Regions from separate parts of the Hydrogenophaga sp. LT287 genome, predicted to be linked through region 1. Evidence: predicted binding sites of a transcription regulator. Region 1 holds the regulator's gene; the other holds the start of a gene.
What was found. The regulator HrcA, encoded in region 1, represses chaperone genes, less so after heat shock. The targets are predictions, from matches to a motif close to TTAGCACTCNNNNNNNNNGAGTGCTAA.
Positions count from the first base shown of each region.

Region 2: a site for HrcA is predicted at 3,030-3,056, ahead of AC0GNR_RS07015 (co-chaperone GroES). Genes of this name have one in related genera too.

Region 1 covers NZ_JBVPZC010000004.1:125,695-134,368, forward strand. The annotation lists gene mutY (A/G-specific adenine glycosylase) at 1-900, shown strand, start outside; gene rapZ (RNase adapter RapZ) at 921-1,859, opposite strand; gene recN (DNA repair protein RecN) at 1,860-3,503, opposite strand; gene AC0GNR_RS05530 (NAD kinase) at 3,560-4,477, opposite strand; gene hrcA (heat-inducible transcriptional repressor HrcA) at 4,572-5,591, shown strand; tRNA gene AC0GNR_RS05540 (tRNA-Ile) at 5,627-5,703, shown strand; tRNA gene AC0GNR_RS05545 (tRNA-Arg) at 5,766-5,842, shown strand; tRNA gene AC0GNR_RS05550 (tRNA-Thr) at 6,148-6,223, opposite strand; gene AC0GNR_RS05555 (class 1 fructose-bisphosphatase) at 6,235-7,254, opposite strand; gene pepN (aminopeptidase N) at 7,311-8,674, opposite strand, start outside.
Region 2 covers NZ_JBVPZC010000006.1:38,028-46,701, reverse strand. The annotation lists gene AC0GNR_RS07025 (calcium/sodium antiporter) at 1-835, shown strand, start outside; gene AC0GNR_RS07020 (SLC13 family permease) at 1,048-2,856, opposite strand; gene AC0GNR_RS07015 (co-chaperone GroES) at 3,153-3,446, shown strand; gene groL (chaperonin GroEL) at 3,527-5,173, shown strand; gene tal (transaldolase) at 5,364-6,305, opposite strand; gene AC0GNR_RS07000 (MurR/RpiR family transcriptional regulator) at 6,376-7,224, shown strand; gene AC0GNR_RS06995 (ABC transporter ATP-binding protein) at 7,484-8,551, opposite strand; gene AC0GNR_RS06990 (ABC transporter ATP-binding protein) at 8,548-8,674, opposite strand, start outside.

The DNA.
Region 1 (8,674 bases):
TTTCCTAACGTTCAAGCGCTGGCCGAAGCCAGTGCCGACGAGGTGATGGCCCTCTGGGCAGGGCTGGGGTATTACAGCCGTGCACGCAACCTGCACCGCTGTGCCCAGGCGGTGGTTGCTGAGCACGGTGGTGTGTTTCCCGGCAATGCTGCCGCGCTGCAGACGCTGCCTGGCATTGGCACTTCCACCGCTGCGGCGATCGCGGCGTTTTGCCACGGCGAACGGGTGTCCATCGTGGACGGCAACGTGCGCCGGGTGCTGTCGCGCCTGCTGGCTTTTGACGGCGACCTGGCGCAGACCGCGCGCCAGCGCGAGCTGTGGGATCTGGCCCAGGGCCTGCTGCCCCATGCCCCGTCGCCCGACGACATGACCGCTTACACCCAGGGTCTGATGGATCTGGGTGCCACACTGTGCACACGCAGCCGTCCGGCCTGCGAACGCTGCCCGGTGCAAACGATCTGCCGTGCGCGCGAAGTCAGCACGGTGTCGAATTACCCGGTCAAGACCCGCGCGGTGAAGCGCCGGCACGAAAGCTGGTGGCTGCTGTTGTTGCGCGAGTCGGGGGCGCCGGGCCGTGAGCGTATCTGGCTGGCGCGCCGACCAGCGCCGGGCATTTGGGCAGGCTTGTATTGTCCCCCGGTGTTTGACAGCGAGGCTGCCCTTTTGGACACGCTGCCGCAGCCCTTGCGGCAAGGAGTGCGCGAGCTGGAGTCAGTGGCACACAGCCTGACACACCGCGAACTGCGTCTGCACCCGCGCTTGCTGGTGGTGGATGCGCCGCTGCCTGTGCTCAGCGACATGCCGGGCGCCTGGGTGGACGCTGCAGCACTGCATGGGCACGGCCTGCCCGCTCCGGTGCGGTTGTTGCTGGCGCCTTGGCTGGACGGTACGCCAGCCTGAGCGCCTGAGCCGTGATGCGCTCAGGCGCTGGTGTTGTCAGTCGAGGCAGGTGGTTGTGGCCACCCATTGACTTCGCGGTGCCGCACGCGCGTGCTCCATTCGGTACCAAAGGCTTGCGCCAGTTGCTCCACCAGGTAGACCGAGCGGTGTTGCCCGCCTGTGCAGCCAATGGCCACGGTCACATAGCTGCGGTGGTCGCGCAGCATGTGGGGCAGCCAATGCTGCAGAAACGCCATGATTTGCTCACGCATTTGCGCCACTTCGGGCTGGTTGGCCAGGTAATCGGCCACTGGCGCGTCGCGTCCCGTGAGGGCCTTGAGCTCGGGTTCGTAATGCGGGTTGGGCAGCATGCGCACGTCAAACATGAAGTCTGCATCCATCGGCACACCGCGCTTGAAGGCAAAGGACTCAAACACCAGCGTCAGCGGCGACTGCGAGGCGCCCAGCATGTCCTTGATCTGGCTGCGCAACTGGGCCGGCCGAATCAGGCTGGTGTCCATCACCAAGGCCAGCTCGTGCAGCTCGGCCAGCAGTTCGCGCTCGTGCTCAATCGCGTCGGTCAGCGCGCGGCGCTGGTCGTGGCTGGTTTTGAGCGATAGCGGGTGCAGGCGCCGGGTTTCTGAAAAACGCCGCACCAGCGTGTCGGTGTTGGCATCCAGAAAAAGAATGGTCAGGTTCACCTGGCGGCCGGGGTGCTTTTGCAGCGCAGCCAGCCGCTGGGGCAGACCCGGCAGCGACGCTGCGCTGCGCACGTCCATGGCAATCGCCACCTTTTCGGCCCGGTGGCTCTGCTCCAGGGCAATGAACGGCTCCAGCAGCTCAGGCGGCAGGTTGTCCACGCAATAGAAGCCCACGTCTTCCAGTGCGGTCAGCGCGACGGACTTGCCGGAGCCGGACATGCCGGTGATCAGCACCAGTTCGATCGCGTGGGATGGGGGTGCGGGCATGGTGGCGGTCATTCAGTTGGCCAGCAGTTCGCGGGCGTGGGCGAGCGACACTTCAGACGCTTCGCTGCCACCCAGCATGCGGGCCAGTTCGCTCACACGGCCCTGCGGTGTGATGGCCTTGACGGTGCTCACCGTCTGCGGGCCAGCCTGCTGTTTGCTCACCAGCAGGTGGTGGTCAGCGCAGGCGGCTACTTGGGGCAGGTGGGTCACGGCAAGCACCTGTCGGTCGGCACCCAGCTGGCGCAGCAACTGGCCCACGGTGTGGGCCACTGCGCCGCCAATGCCCGAGTCCACTTCGTCAAAAATCAAGGTGGGTGCCTGCCCCAAACGGCTGGTCACGACAGAAATGGCCAAGGCAATGCGCGAGAGTTCGCCGCCAGACGCCACTTTGCCCACCGGGCGAGGGGTCACGCCGCTGTGGCCCGCCACCAAAAATTCCACCTGTTCCCAGCCCTCGGCTTGCGGTTCTTCCAGCCGCTGCAGGCTCACTTCAAAGCGGCCACCCTGCATGCCCAGGGTCTGCATGGTGTCCGAAACCGCCTTGGACAGTTTGGGTGCGGCTTGCTGGCGTTTTTTCGTCAGCACTTGCAAGGCGGATGAGAAGGCTTGCCAGGCCTGGCGCTCGTCCCGCTGCAAGGCGGCCAGATCCAGCGCTTGGTCAACACGGGCCAGCTCCGTCTTCCACTGCGCGTGCAGGTCGGCCAATTCTTCGGGCGGACGGCGGTAGCGCCGCGCCAGAGACACCCATTGCGACAGCCGTTCGTCCAGCGCTTCCAGGCTGGCAGGATCTTGTTCGGTGCGCCGGGCGTACTGGTGCAGGCTGTGCACGGTGTCTTGCACGCCCGCCAGCGCGGCTTCCAGCGCCTCAATGGCATCGGCAAACTGCGGTTCGATGTGCGCCTGTGCCTGCAGCGCGCTGAGCGCGCGGTGCAGCAGGCTGCCCGCGCTGGGTTCGTCGTCGTCCAGCGCCGACACCGCCACCTGCACCGCGTCCAGCAAGGCTTGCGCGTGGGCCAGGCGGCTGTGTTGGGTGTTCAGTTCGGCCCATTCATCGGGCAGCGGGGTGAGCTTGTCGAGTTCGGCAATTTGCCAGGCCAAGCGCTCGCTCTCTTGTTGCAGCGTGTTCTGACGCTCGGTGGCGGTTTCCAGCGCCTTGCGTTTGCTGCGCCATTCGGCCCAGCCCTGCTGGGCTGCGGTCGTGTCCACGCCCGCGTAGGCATCCAGCAACCCGCGCACAGCTTCCGACCGGGTCAGACTTTGCCAGGCGTGCTGGCCATGAATGTCTACCAGGTCGTTGGCCAGCGCCTTCAGCTGGGTCATGGTGGCGGCGCTGCCGTTGATCCAGGCGCGGCTGCGGCCTTCGGTATCCACCGTGCGGCGAAGCAGCAGGGCGTCTTCCACCGGGAAGCCTTGCTCTTCAAGCCAGGGTGTGAGCGCGGGCGAAACGTCAAACTCGGCGGCAATTTCGCAGCGGGCGGCACCCTCGCGCACCACGCCGCTGTCGGCTCGGGCACCCAAGGCCAATTGCAGGGCGTCGATCAGGATGGACTTGCCGGCGCCGGTTTCTCCAGTCAATACCGAGAAGCCGCTGCCCAAGTCCAGGTCCAGGGACTGCACGATGACGAAGTCGCGCAAAACGATGCGTCTGAGGCTCATGAACGTCGGAATCCAGGGTCGGGTTTTGGGGTGTCGCCCGTATTGTGACCGGCCTTTCAGGCCCCTTCGTTCCAGTGCAGTTTTTTGCGCAGGGTGTCGAAATAGCTCCAGCCCACCGGGTGCAGCAAACGCAGGGCGTGTTCGGAGCGGCGCACCACAATGCGGTCGCCGTGCATCAGGCTGGTGAGCGACTGCATGTCAAAGTTCGCGCTCGCGTCTTTGCCGGACACGATTTCCACCGCAATCTCGCTGCTGGAGGGCAAGACGATCGGCCGGTTGGACAGGGTGTGCGGCGCGATCGGTACCATCACCCAGCCACCAATGGCCGGGTGCAGCAGCGGCCCTCCGGCCGACAGGGCATAGGCCGTGGAGCCCGTGGGTGTGGAGATGATCAGACCGTCGGCCCGCTGGTTGGCCACAAAATGGCCGTCCACCTCCACCCGCAGCTCAATCATGCTGGCCACACCACCCCGGTTCACCACCACGTCGTTCAGCGCGGTGGCTTCAAACACACAGCGGCCATCACGCCACACGCTGGCTGCCATCAGGGCGCGCGGGTCGTCCTCGTATTCACCGCGCAGCATGGGCCGCAGTTTTTCGCGGTAGCTTTCAAAGGGAATGTCGGTGATGAAGCCCAGCCGGCCCTGGTTGATGCCCACCAGCGGTACCCCGTAGCGCGCCAGCTGGCGACCAATGCCCAGCATGGTGCCGTCGCCGCCCACCACCAGCGCCAAGTCACAGGTGTTGCCCATGGCCGGCACATCCAGTGCCGGGTACTGCAGCAAGCCGGTGTTCAGCGCCGTTTCCTGCTCAAGCGACACGTCGCAACCCTCGGCATGCAAAAAGTGGGCAATTTCGTCCACCGCGTTGCGCGAGCCCGGCGCGTGGTATTTGCCGATGATGACCACATGCGCAAAGCGCAGCGGCCGGCGCTCTCGGGGTGGTGCAGACCTGGTGTCGGATGGCAGACTCATCGGCAAATTACAACATAGCTTCTTTGTAGTGGTTTGCCCGGAAACCCTTGCTATGCGGCCGCCACGCGGGAGCAGACCCTCCTAAAATGAAACCATGTTAGATGACCGCGCCAAGCTGCTGCTCAAAGCCCTCGTTGAGCGATACATCGCCGACGGACAGCCCGTGGGTTCTCGCACGCTCGCCAAAGCCGCGGGGTTGGAGCTTTCTCCCGCCACCATTCGCAACGTGATGAGCGACCTGGAAGAGTTGGGCCTGATCACCAGCCCCCACACCTCGGCCGGGCGCATTCCCACGGCCCGGGGCTACCGCCTGTTTGTCGACACCATGCTCACGGTCAGGCGCGATGGGTTCGCCCCCATGAGCGACATGACGGGCCAAGGTTTTGACGCCGGCCAGCCGCAACGCGTCATCAGCCACGCCGCGCAAATGTTGTCCAGCCTGTCGCATTTTGTGGGCGTCGTCATGGCGCCGCGGCGCGCGTCCGTGTTTCGCCACATTGAATTTCTCAGCCTCTCCGAGCGCCGGGTGCTGGTCATCATCGTCTCGCCTGAAGGCGATGTGCAAAACCGCATCATCCACACCCAGGTCAACTTCACCCAGTCGCAATTGCTGGAGGCAGCCAACTTCCTCAACGCCCACTACTCGGGCCTTGCCATGGAAGCGGTGCGTGAACGGCTGAAGACCGAAGTGGACGCCCTGCGCGGTGAAATCGCCGACCTGATGAAAGCCGCCGTTGAAATCGGCGCAGAGGCCGATGCCGCACAAGAAGAAGTGGTGGTGTCTGGCGAGCGCAACCTGTTGTCTGTGAGCGAGTTTTCAAGCGACATGGGCAACCTGCGACGCATGTTCGATCTGTTCGAGCAAAAAACCCAACTCATCCGCCTGCTCGATGTGTCGGCCCAGGCAGACGGTGTTCGCATTTACATTGGCGGCGAAAGCCAGGTGGTACCGTTTGAAGACCTGTCTGTGGTCACGGCACCCTATGAAGTTGACGGCCAGGTGGTCGGCACACTCGGCGTCATAGGGCCGCAGCGCATGCCTTACGAACGCATGATCCAGATTGTGGACGTCACATCCAAGCTGGTGAGCAACGCGCTCAGCCACGGAAAGTAAGCGCGTCCGCAAGCCTCTACAATCGAGCGCTCTTGGGGCCGTTAGCTCAGTTGGTTAGAGCAGAGGACTCATAATCCTTTGGTCGACAGTTCAAGTCTGTCACGGCCTACCAAGATACTCCTCAGCCTTGTTGCAGAAAATTGGTCTGAAAACGCTGCTACAATACAAGGCTTCGCGGCTGTAGCTCAGTTGGATAGAGTACTTGGCTACGAACCAAGGGGTCGTGGGTTCAATTCCTGCCAGCCGCACCAAATAGACACCCCGGAAATCGCAAGGTTTCCGGGGTTTTCTGTTTCTGCCGCCCATCTGCTGAAGTCAAGTTGGACCGGCGGCAAGGTGTTTCCCCTGGGCTCAACGCCCTGCTGAACCACAACGATTTCGATGGCTGTGTCGCGCCATTGTTTGAGCCCCCACGCTGAGTCTCATGGCGGTGTACTGTCTGGTGATGTTGCCCGGGCGAGGATATTCGTCTTGCTGACGCCTTCAAAAAGGCTGTGTCCGCCGGAAAAAGAAAAAGCCCACTATTAATTTCATAGCGGGCTTTTCTTGTGTACGTTGGTGCCGGAGAGATGAATCGAACACCCGACCTTCTCATTACGAATGAGCTGCTCTACCGACTGAGCTACACCGGCAACGCCTTGGATTATAGCGTGCTGTGGTAGCTGGTGATCCGGTTGACTTCGTTCTTTGATCCCAAAACCACACTGACGCGCTCGTGCAGTTTGGTGGGCTGGATATCCAGGATGCGCTGGCGACCGTTGGTAGCTGCGCCGCCGGCTTGTTCCACCAGCCAGCTCATGGGGTTGGCTTCGTACATCAGGCGCAGCTTGCCGGCTTTTTCGGGTTCGCGCTTGTCCCAGGGGTACATGAAGACGCCGCCGCGGGTGAGGATGCGGTGCACGTCGGCCACCATGCTGGCCACCCAGCGCATGTTGAAGTCTTTGCCGCGTGGGCCTTCTTTGCCGGCCAGGCATTCGTCCACATAGCGCTTCACGGGTTCGTCCCAGTGGCGCATGTTGCTCATGTTGATGGCGAATTCTTTGGTGTCGGGCGGGATCTGGATGTGTTCTTTGGTGAGCACGAACGAGCCTTGTTCGCGATCGAGGGTAAACATGGCCACGCCGTCACCCACGGTGAGCACCAGGGTGGTTTGCGGGCCATAGACGCAGTAGCCGGCGGCTACTTGCTGGCTGCCGGGCTGCAAGAAGTCTTGCTCGTTGACGGGCTCAATGGTGGTGGGGTCTTCGTTGCCTTTTTTGAGCACCGAGAAGATGGTGCCAATGGACACGTTGACGTCGATGTTGGACGAGCCGTCGAGCGGGTCGAACATGAGCAGGTATTCGCCCTGGGGGAAGCGGTTGGGCACGACGTAGATGCCTTCCATTTCTTCGCTGGCCATGGCGGCGAGGTGGCCACCCCATTCGTTGGCTTCGATCAGCACTTCGTTGGCAATGATGTCGAGCTGCTTTTGCATCTCGCCTTGCACGTTTTCGGTGGTGGCCGCACCCAGGACGTCGCCCAGATCGCCTTTGTTGACGGCCTGGCTGATGTGTTTGCAGGCCCTTGCCACCACTTCAAGCAGCAGGCGCAGGTCGCCGGGGATGTGGCCGTCGACGCGTTGTTGTTCGACCAGGTAGCGGGTGAGTGAAATGCGTTTGGACATGGTTTTCAGGGGTCGTTGAAAGCGGTTTGCAGCGGTTGGCGATCTGTCAAAAAGGCTCAGTCGGCCAGCGAGCGCGTGACGACTTCGCGCACGTCGTTGCTCAGGTCGGGCTTGGCGGCAACGCGGGCAATGGCTTCGCGCGCGGCACTGCGGTAGGGCTCGGCGAGCTTTTTCCAGCGGTCGAGCGCACGCGCCAGGCGCGCGGCGACTTGCGGGTTGAAGCCGTCAAGCTCGATGACGCGCTCGCTCCAGAACACGTAACCCGCCGCATCGGCACGGTGAAAGCCGCCCGGGTTGGCGCTGCAGTAGCTGAAGATGACGCTGCGGGCGCGGTTGGGGTTGCGCAGGTTGAAGTCGGGGTGGGCGAGCAGTTGGCGCACGGCGGGCAACACGTTGCCACCCCGGTCAGGCGCGCCGGCTTGCAGGGCAAACCACTTGTCGATCACCAGCGCTTCGCTGCGGAACATGCTGTGGAAGCGGCTCAGCGCGTCGGGGGCCAGCGGCTGGCCGCTGACGACCAGGGCCGACAGGGCGTTGAAGCGGTCGGTCATGTTGCCGGCGTCTTTGAAACGCTGGTAGGCCTTGCCGGGCCACACGGGGTTGCCGTTGCTGCGTGCAGCCAGGCAGAGCATGGTGAGCGCCAGGCCTGCCAGCGCGCGGCGGCCGGTGCCCAGCGGGTCGGGGCGGTAGGCGCCGTTGTCTTTGTGGGTTTCAAACGCCCAGACCCAGTCGTCGTGCAGGGCATGCGCCAGCTGCTCGCGCATGGCTTCGCGCACGGCGTGGATGCGCTGGGGGTCGACCACGTCCAGTTGTTCGGCGATGTAGGTTTCGCTGGGCAGGGTGAGCACGAGTTCTTTGAACGCGGCGTCCAGCGCCGGGTGGCGCAGCACGGTGCGCATGGCGGCTAAGTAGGCTGCGTCCAGGGGGTCGTGCGGTAAAGCGCTTTGCGCGCGAATGGCGTGCAGGGCAAGGCGCAGAGCCAGGCGCTGGCCGGCTTCCCAGCGGTTGAAAGCGTCCGTATCAGAGGCCAGCAGGCCGAGCAATTGCGCGTCGGTGTAGTCCACGTCCAGCACCACCGGGGCCGAGAAGCCGCGCAGGATGGAGGGCACCGGCTCGCTGTCGACGTTCACAAAGGTGAAGCTCTCGCTGGCCTCGGTCAGCACAAAGGTACGGGTGCCAGCCTCGGGCTGGTTCCAGTGGGCCAGTTGCAGGGGCAGTTCGGTGCCGTTGGCGTCCAGCAGGCCCAAGGCCACAGGAATGACAAACGGCTGCTTGGCCGGCTGACCGGGCGAGGGGTCGCAGCGCTGCGTGAGCGTGAGCGTGTAGCTGCGCGCAGCGGCGTCAAAAACACCGTCGGCGCGCAGATGCGGCGTACCGGCCTGGCTGTACCAGCGCTTGAACTGCGGCAGCAGCCGCGCCA
Region 2 (8,674 bases), on a different contig from region 1:
CGGCATCAGCGCGCTGATCGTGCCGCTGGTGGTCCACGTACAGCTGATTCGGCAAGAAATTCCCATCATGTTGGGGGCTTCCCTGCTGCTGCTCGTGATGGCGCTTGACGGCAATATTCAGGTCTGGGAGGGCCTGCTCTTGCTGGTCTTGATGGTGTCCTACACGGCGTTTCTGGTCATTCAGTCGAGAAAAGAAAGCGCACAACAGGCGACCGAATTCGATGCCGAAGTGCGTCCTGCCCAGCAGGGCGCGTGGGATGCGCACTGGGCCGGCCAACTCGGCTTGATCGTTGTTGGGCTCGCGCTGCTGGTCGTCGGGTCCGACTGGCTGGTGAGCTCATCCGTGGTTTTTGCGAAGTCCTTTGGGGTGAGTGATGTGGTTATCGGCCTCACCATCGTGGCAGCAGGCACCTCCATGCCGGAGGTGGCCACCTCGTTGACTGCAGCCATCAAGGGTGAGCGCGACATTGCTGTGGGCAACGTCGTTGGCAGCAACACGTTCAACATTCTTGGCTGTGTAGGCCTGAGCGGACTGGTGGCCGGCAGCGACGGCTTGGCGATTGCACCGTCGATGCTCAACTTTGACATCTGGGTCATGCTGGCCGTTGCGCTGGCCTGCTTGCCCATTTTCGTCACCGGGCGTGAAATTGCGCGCTGGGAAGGCGCCGTGTTTCTGGGCTACTACGTGGCTTACGTAGCCTATCTGCTTCTGGCCGCTCAGCAGCACGCTGCCCTGCCCGCCTTCTCTGCCACGATGATCGGTTTTGTAATTCCACTGACCGTTGTGACGCTGGTGGTGGTGTGGCTGCGCCAACCCAAAAACCACACGACTTAAGCAACATCAGCCCCCGGCATGCGCGGTCTTTGCCGCCGGAGGCGGGGGGCTGTTCAGTGCACGGGCAATCTAGGTGCACGCCGTCTCAGCCAACGGCATTGAGCTTCCGCACTGAGCATCCGGCTGCAGGCGGTCAGCTGTCTGGAAAACCCAACCCAAACTCCACCACTGGCCATACAACGGTGCCTGATCCGTCTGAAGCCGGGCCATCCTCAACTTGTATAAAACGGCCAGAACAGGGGAATCAGCAAGCTGGACGCCGCCCAGGTGAGCATGTTCATGGGCACGCCCAGGCGCGCGAAGTCGCTGAATCGGTAGTTGCCGGCGCTGTAGACCAGGGTGTTGGTTTGGTAGCCGATGGGGGTGGCAAAGCTGAAGCTGGCCGCAAACATGATGCCAACCACAAAGGGCCGGGGGTCCACGCCCAGCTCCAGCGCCACCCCGATCACCACCGGCGTGAACAGCACCGCCACCGCGTTGTTGCTGATGAACTCGGTGGCAATGGACGTGGCCAGGATCACCAGCGACAGCACCAGCCATGGCGAGAGCCCGCCGCCCCACTGCACCAGCGACTGCGCGGCCAGCGCCGACAGGCCCGAATCGCGCATGGCCACGCTCACCGCCAGCATGCCGTAGATCAGCATCAGGATCGGCCACTCGATGGACTTGTAGGCCTCTTCGGGCTTGAGGCAGCCGGTCAGTACCACCAGCACCGCGCCAATCAGCGCCAGCCCCTCGATGGGCATCACGTCAAACGCCGCCAGTGCCATCACCCCCACCATGGTGCCCACTGCGACGGGCGCCTTGCCACGCCGCTGCAGCGCGGGCTGGCGCTCGGTGATGGCGAACAGGTCGCCGTTGTCGCAAAAGCGCTGGATCTGGCGCGGTGCGCCCTCCACCAGCAGCACGTCGCCAAACTGCAGCTGGAAGTCGTCGCCAATATCGGCGATGGATGCGTTCTTGCGGTGCACCGCGATCAGGTGGATGCCGTAGCGCGAGGCCAGGTCCAGGTCGCGGATGGGGCGCATCACATAGCGCGAGGTCTGCCCCACCAGCGCCTCGACGATCACCACATCCCGCTGGCGCAGGGTTTCCAGATCAGTGCCGCTGCCCTGTGGCGCGGGCGCGTGCAGGCCGATCAGATCACTGCCGCGCAGGTCCACCATGGCGCTGCTGCGTGAGTGCACCACCAGGCGGTCGCCGGTCTGCAAGCGAGTCTCAGGCGCGGGCGCGCTCCATTCTTCTTCGCCCCGGAACAGCTTGAGCACCTGCACGCTGCCGTTGGCCAGGCGGGCGTCTTGCAGGCTGCGGCCGTCCAGCCGCGAACCGGCGGGCACAAACAGCTCGGTCATGAACAGGCGGTCGGTGTGGCCGGTGAACTGCTGCGTCAGCGTCTCGCGCGCGGGCAGCCAGCGCCGCGCAAACAGCAGCATGAAAGTGCAACCGAACAACGCGATCACCAGCGCGGGCGCGGTGATCTCGAACATGCTGAACGGCGCCAGCCCCATGCTGCGCGCCACCCCGTCCACCAGGATGTTGGTGGACGTGCCCACCAATGTGACCGTACCGCCCAAGATGGTGGCGTAAGACAGCGGAATCAGCAGCCGCGACGGGCTCAGCGACAGGCGCGTGGCCAGGCTGATCACCACCGGAATCATCACCATCACCACCGGCGTGTTGTTGATGAAGGGCGACACCAGCAAGCCCACCAGCAGCAGACCCACCAGCAAGCGGCCCTCGCTGCGGCCCGCCGCCTGCGCGATGCGCTCGCCCAGCCAGTCCACACAGCCGGTGCGGCTGAGTGCACCGCTGATGATGAACAGGCAGGCGATGGTGAAGGGCGCACTGTTGCTGAACACGCCCAGCACCTTGGCCGGCGTGAGCAGGCCGGTCAGCAGCAACAAGGCCACAGCGGTCAGCACCGCCACGTCGGGCTTGACCCATTCGCGCACAAAACTGATGAACAGGAGAACGAGGAGGATGCCCACGGCCAGGGCGTGGGTGGATTCGGGAAGCGTCATGGCCGCGGATCATGGCGGTCGCGGCCTGAGGAGCTAAATACTTTTAGATCATTTGCATATAGGGATGGGCTGAGTGGCACCAACGGGAAAGATGGGTGGCGCTCCGCAAATCCCCTCGGATTGCGCAAAAAACCAGCCCCTGGTCTTGAAAAGCCGCGGGGTCGCCCTTATCATTAGCACTCGCTGACATTGAGTGCTAACACTCGGTGCCAAGTCGATCAACGGTGTCGCTGGCTCTCAAAGCGGGCGCTGCCGGTCTGAATCCCCCCTTTTACCGTTCTATCTCAGGAGATGCAATGAACCTTCGTCCTCTCGCCGATCGCGTGATCGTCAAGCGTATTGACAGCGAAACCAAGACCGCTTCGGGCATCGTCATCCCCGACGCCGCTGCTGAAAAGCCAGACCAGGGCGAAATCCTGGCCGTTGGTCCCGGCAAGAAAAACGACAAAGGCGAACTGTCCGCCATGAACGTCAAGGTCGGTGACCGCGTTCTGTTTGGCAAGTACAGCGGCCAGACCGTCAAGGTCGACGGCAACGAACTGCTGGTGATGAAAGAAGACGACCTGTTCGCCGTCGTCGAGTCCAAGTAATTTTGCGGGACTGAGCGAACAATGCCCAAGCGCTTGTTCGCCCTCTCTCCAACTGTTCAATTTATCTAGGAGTTATCAACATGGCAGCAAAAGACGTCATTTTCGGCGGCGAAGCCCGCGCACGCATGGTCGAGGGTGTGAACATCCTGGCCAACGCCGTCAAAGTCACCCTGGGCCCCAAAGGCCGCAACGTGGTGCTGGAGCGCTCGTTCGGCGCCCCTACCGTCACGAAAGACGGTGTTTCGGTCGCTAAAGAGATCGAACTTAAGGACAAGCTGCAGAACATGGGCGCCCAGATGGTCAAGGAAGTGGCTTCCAAGACCTCGGACAACGCTGGCGACGGCACCACCACCGCCACCGTGCTGGCACAGGCCATCGTGCGTGAAGGCATGAAGTACGTGGCCGCCGGCATGAACCCGATGGACCTGAAGCGCGGTATCGACAAGGCTGTGACGGCCCTGATCATCGAGCTGAAGAAGGCTTCCAAGGCCACCACCACGTCCAAAGAAATCGCTCAGGTCGGCTCCATCTCTGCCAACGCAGACGAAACCATCGGCAAGATCATTGCCGATGCCATGGACAAAGTGGGCAAAGAAGGCGTGATCACCGTGGAAGACGGCAAATCACTGGAATCCGAACTGGAAGTCGTTGAAGGCATGCAGTTTGACCGTGGCTACCTGTCGCCCTACTTCATCAACAACCCAGAAAAGCAAGCCGCTCTGCTGGACAACCCTTTCGTGCTGCTGTACGACAAGAAGGTTTCCAACATCCGTGACCTGCTGCCCACACTGGAGCAAGTGGCCAAGGCCGGCCGTCCGCTGCTGATCATTGCCGAAGACGTCGAAGGCGAAGCCCTGGCGACGCTGGTGGTCAACACCATCCGCGGCATCCTGAAGGTTGTGGCTGTCAAGGCTCCTGGCTTCGGCGACCGCCGCAAAGCCATGCTGGAAGACATCGCCATCCTGACCGGCGGCAAAGTGATCGCCGAAGAAGTCGGCATGACGCTGGAAAAAGTGACGCTGGCCGATCTGGGTTCGGCCAAGCGCATCGAAGTCAGCAAAGAGAACACCATCATCATCGACGGCGCCGGCGCTGCTGCTGACATCGAAGCCCGCGTGAAACAAGTGCGCGTGCAGATCGAAGAAGCGACCTCCGACTACGACCGCGAGAAACTGCAAGAGCGCGTGGCCAAGCTGGCCGGCGGTGTGGCCGTGATCAAGGTTGGCGCTGCCACCGAAGTCGAGATGAAGGAAAAGAAAGCCCGCGTGGAAGACGCCCTGCACGCCACCCGCGCTGCAGTGGAAGAAGGCATCGTCGCCGGTGGTGGCGTGGCCCTGCTGCGCGCCCGTCAGGCCGCTGGCACCATCAAAGGTGACAACGCCGACCAGGACGCCGGTATCAAGCTGGTGTTGAAAGCGATTGAAGCGCCTCTGCGCGAGATCGTGGCCAACGCTGGTGGCGAGCCATCGGTGGTGGTCAACGCTATCCTGGCTGGTTCGGGCAACTACGGCTTCAACGCCGCCAACGACACCTACGGCGACATGATCGAAATGGGCATTCTGGACCCAACGAAAGTGACCCGCACCGCGCTGCAAAACGCCGCTTCGGTGTCCAGCCTGATGCTGACGACCGAGTGCATGGTTGCCGAGTCCCCCAAGGATGACGCTCCAGCCATGGGCGGTGGCGGCATGGGTGGGATGGGCGACATGGGCGGCATGGGCATGTAATTGCTCCTTGCCTGAGACGCCATGCCGGCGTTGCAAGGGCTTGCCGTGGCGCTGCCACTGCCTACGCCCTTGCGCCTTGGCCTGGCGCCTCATGCTGCGTCGGAATGCATCACTGCAGGCTGACAAAACCCCAAGAAAAAACCCCCGCGAGTCACCTCGCGGGGGTTTTTTCGTTATGGGTCAGCGTTGCTTACTTCATCATGCCTTCGAGCTTGATCGTGTCTGCCACAAACGCACGGATGCCTTCAGCCAGCTTCTCGGTGGCCATCGCGTCTTCGTTCATCGCGAAGCGGAAGCCCGCTTCGTCGTGCTGCACAAACGGAATCTCCATCGCCTTCGCGGCCTCGGCGTCCAGCGCTTTGGGCAAGGCTGCGTCGCTGGCGGCCAGCTGGGCCAACAGGTCGGGGCTGATGGTCAGCAGGTCGCAGCCGGCCAGGGCCGTGATCTGGCCCACGTTGCGAAAGCTCGCGCCCATCACCTCGGTAGCGATACCGTGTTTTTTGTAGAAGTTGTAGATGGCGCGCACCGACTTCACACCCGGGTCGTTGGCGCCCGCCATGGCGGCCTCGTCCCAGGTGGCGCTGGCATTCCTTTTGTACCAGTCGTAAATACGGCCCACAAACGGCGAAATCAGCTGCACCTTGGCCTGGCCGCAGGCCACGGCCTGGGCAAAAGAAAACAGCAGCGTGAGGTTGGTGTGGATGCCGTCGCGCTCCAGTCGGGCTGCGGCCTGAATGCCTTCCCAGGTGGAAGCAATCTTGATCAGCACGCGGTCCACGTGCACGCCTTCGCCTTGATAAAGATCGATGATGCGGCGCGCGCGCGTCACGGTGGCTTCGGTGTCGAAGCTCAGGCGCGCGTCCACTTCGGTGGAGACGCGGCCGGGGATGTGTTTCAAAATTTCACAGCCAAAGGCCACGAGCAGGCGGTTCATCACCTCGTCCGCGCCCTGAGCGCCGTATTTCGCCACCGCGTCTTGCAGCAGATGGGCGTATTCGGGCTTCTGCACCGCTTTCAGGATGAGCGACGGGTTGGTGGTCGCATCCCGTGGCGAAAACGCCGCGATCTGGTTGAAATCACCGGTGTCAGCGACCACGGTGGTGAGTTGTTTGAGTGCGTCTAGCTGGTTCATTTCGCCATTATCGGGTGTAATAAGGTTTCACGTTCTTTTTGTAACTTGTTTCGTAACCGGACTGTCCCCCATGCTCGACCGCATCAAAGCCTCCTTGCCTTCGCTAGCGCCCGCTGAACAACGGGTAGGCAAACTGGTGCTGCTCGACCCGCGCAGCTTCGCCAGCCTGCCGGTGTCTGAACTGGCCGATCGCGCCCACGTGAGCAAGCCCACCGTGGTGCGCTTTTGCCGCAGCATGGGTTACGACGGCCTGTCGGACTTCAAGCTCAAGCTCGCGGGCACCGTGAGCGAAGGCGTGCCGTTCATCCACCGCAGCGTGGACGTGGACGACAAGGTGGGTGACGTGCTGGTCAAGGTGATCGACAACACCGTGGCGGCATTCCTGAAATACCGCAACGACGCTTCCACCCACTCCATTGAAAAAGCGGTGGACGCGCTGCTGGCCACCTACAAAAACCGCGGCCGCATTGAATTCTTTGGCGCAGGCAATTCGGGCATCGTGGCGCAAGACGCACAACACAAATTCTTCCGCCTGGGCATCAACGCCATCGCTTACAGCGACGGCCACATGCAGGTGATGAGTGCCTCGCTGCTGGGTCCTGGTGATTGTGTGGTGATCATCTCCAACTCGGGCCGCACACGCGACCTGATGGACGCCGCCGACATCGCGCGCAAGCACGGCGCCACCGTGATCGTGATCACCGCCAGCGGCTCACCCCTGGCGGCTGCCGGACACATTCACCTGTCGGCTGACCACCCCGAAGGCTATGACCGTTACAGCCCCATGACTTCGCGCCTGATGCACCTGATGGTGATTGACGTGCTCGCCACCTGCCTGGCGCTGCGCATTGGTGGCAGCAAGCTGCAACCTCTGCTGAAGGAGATGAAGAACAACTTGAGGAGCAAGCGCTACGCCTGACCGTGAGCGTCGCGCACAGGTCAAGCGTCCCTCTGCGCCACAGCACTTGAAACACCCCCGCGACGCCTTCGGCGTCACCCCCTGAAGGGGGCTGCACTGGCGGCCCGGCAATGCCGGTTCCGCGGTGCCCTTGTTAAAGACACGCGCTCCGAGGACGACGGGTGCTTCCCGCAGCGAAATAAAGGAGCAGGCCGCAGGCCGGGGGACATTCGCGGAGGGGAGTGCCCGTTGTCCGCGTCAACGCCAACACGTCACGCGATCAGATCCGGCCTTCTTCCACCGCATGGCAGGCAATACGGATGCCGCCCAAGGTCAGCAGGTTCGGGCGTTCAACGCGGCAGCGCTCGTTGACATGTGGGCAACGCGGGTTGAAGGCGCAGCCGTCGGGTGGATTCAGCGGGTTGGGCACTTCGCCTGACACCGGTGTGCGCGCCCTACCCGTGTCGTGCATCTTGGGAATAGCGTCGAGCAGCATGCGCGTGTAGGGGTGGCGCGGGCTGTCAAACAGCGTGTGCTTGGGCGCCAGCTCCACCAGGCGGCCGAGGTACATCACGCCCACCTGATCGCTCACATGGCGCACCACGGCCAGGTTGTGGCTGATGAACAGGTAGGTGAGACCGCGCTCGCGCTGCAGGTCTTTCATGATGTTGAGCACCTGCGCCTGCACGCTCACGTCCAGCGCGCTGGTGGGCTCGTCACACACCAGAAACTCGGGTTGTGTCGCCAGCGCCCGCGCAATGGAAATGCGCTGGCGCTGCCCGCCCGAAAACTGGTGCGGGTACTTCACCCGGTCGAGCGGCGACAAACCCACCGACTTCAGCAGCTCATCCACCCGCGCACGCAACGCCACCGGCTCGGTTTCAATGCCGTGCTCGCGCAGCGGCTCGGCAATGATGTCCTCCACAATCCAGCGCGGGTTCAGGCTGGCGTAGGGGTCCTGAAAAATCATCTGGATGCGCCGGCGCAGCTGGCGGCCTTGTGGCGTTTTGAACGCCGCGTGGGCGTCCAGCCCATCAAACTCAAAGCCGCCGCGTGTGGGTTCGTACAAACCCACCAGCAGCCGGGCCACCGTGCTTTTACCGCAACCCGACTCACCCACCAGCGCCAGCGTCTGGCCGCGCGGGATGTCAAACGACACGCCGTCCACGGCCCGCAGCAATTGGCGGGGCTGGCGTTCAATCACGCGGTTGAGCCAGGGGGCCGACACATCAAAAGTCTTGGCCAGATCGGTGGCACGCACCAAGGGTGCCTCGTCAGCAGGTGCAGAGGTTGCAGCGTGACGGTCTGCCTGCGCTTGCACCGCTTTTTCAATCAGGTTCGAGCTCATGCGGCCACTCCCGGTGTCAAAACAGTGGAGGCGTCGTGCAGCCAGCAAGCGGCGCGGGTGGCGCCGGCGGGCATCAGGTTGGGCCGCTCCACATGGCAGCGGTCCACCACCCGGTCGCAACGC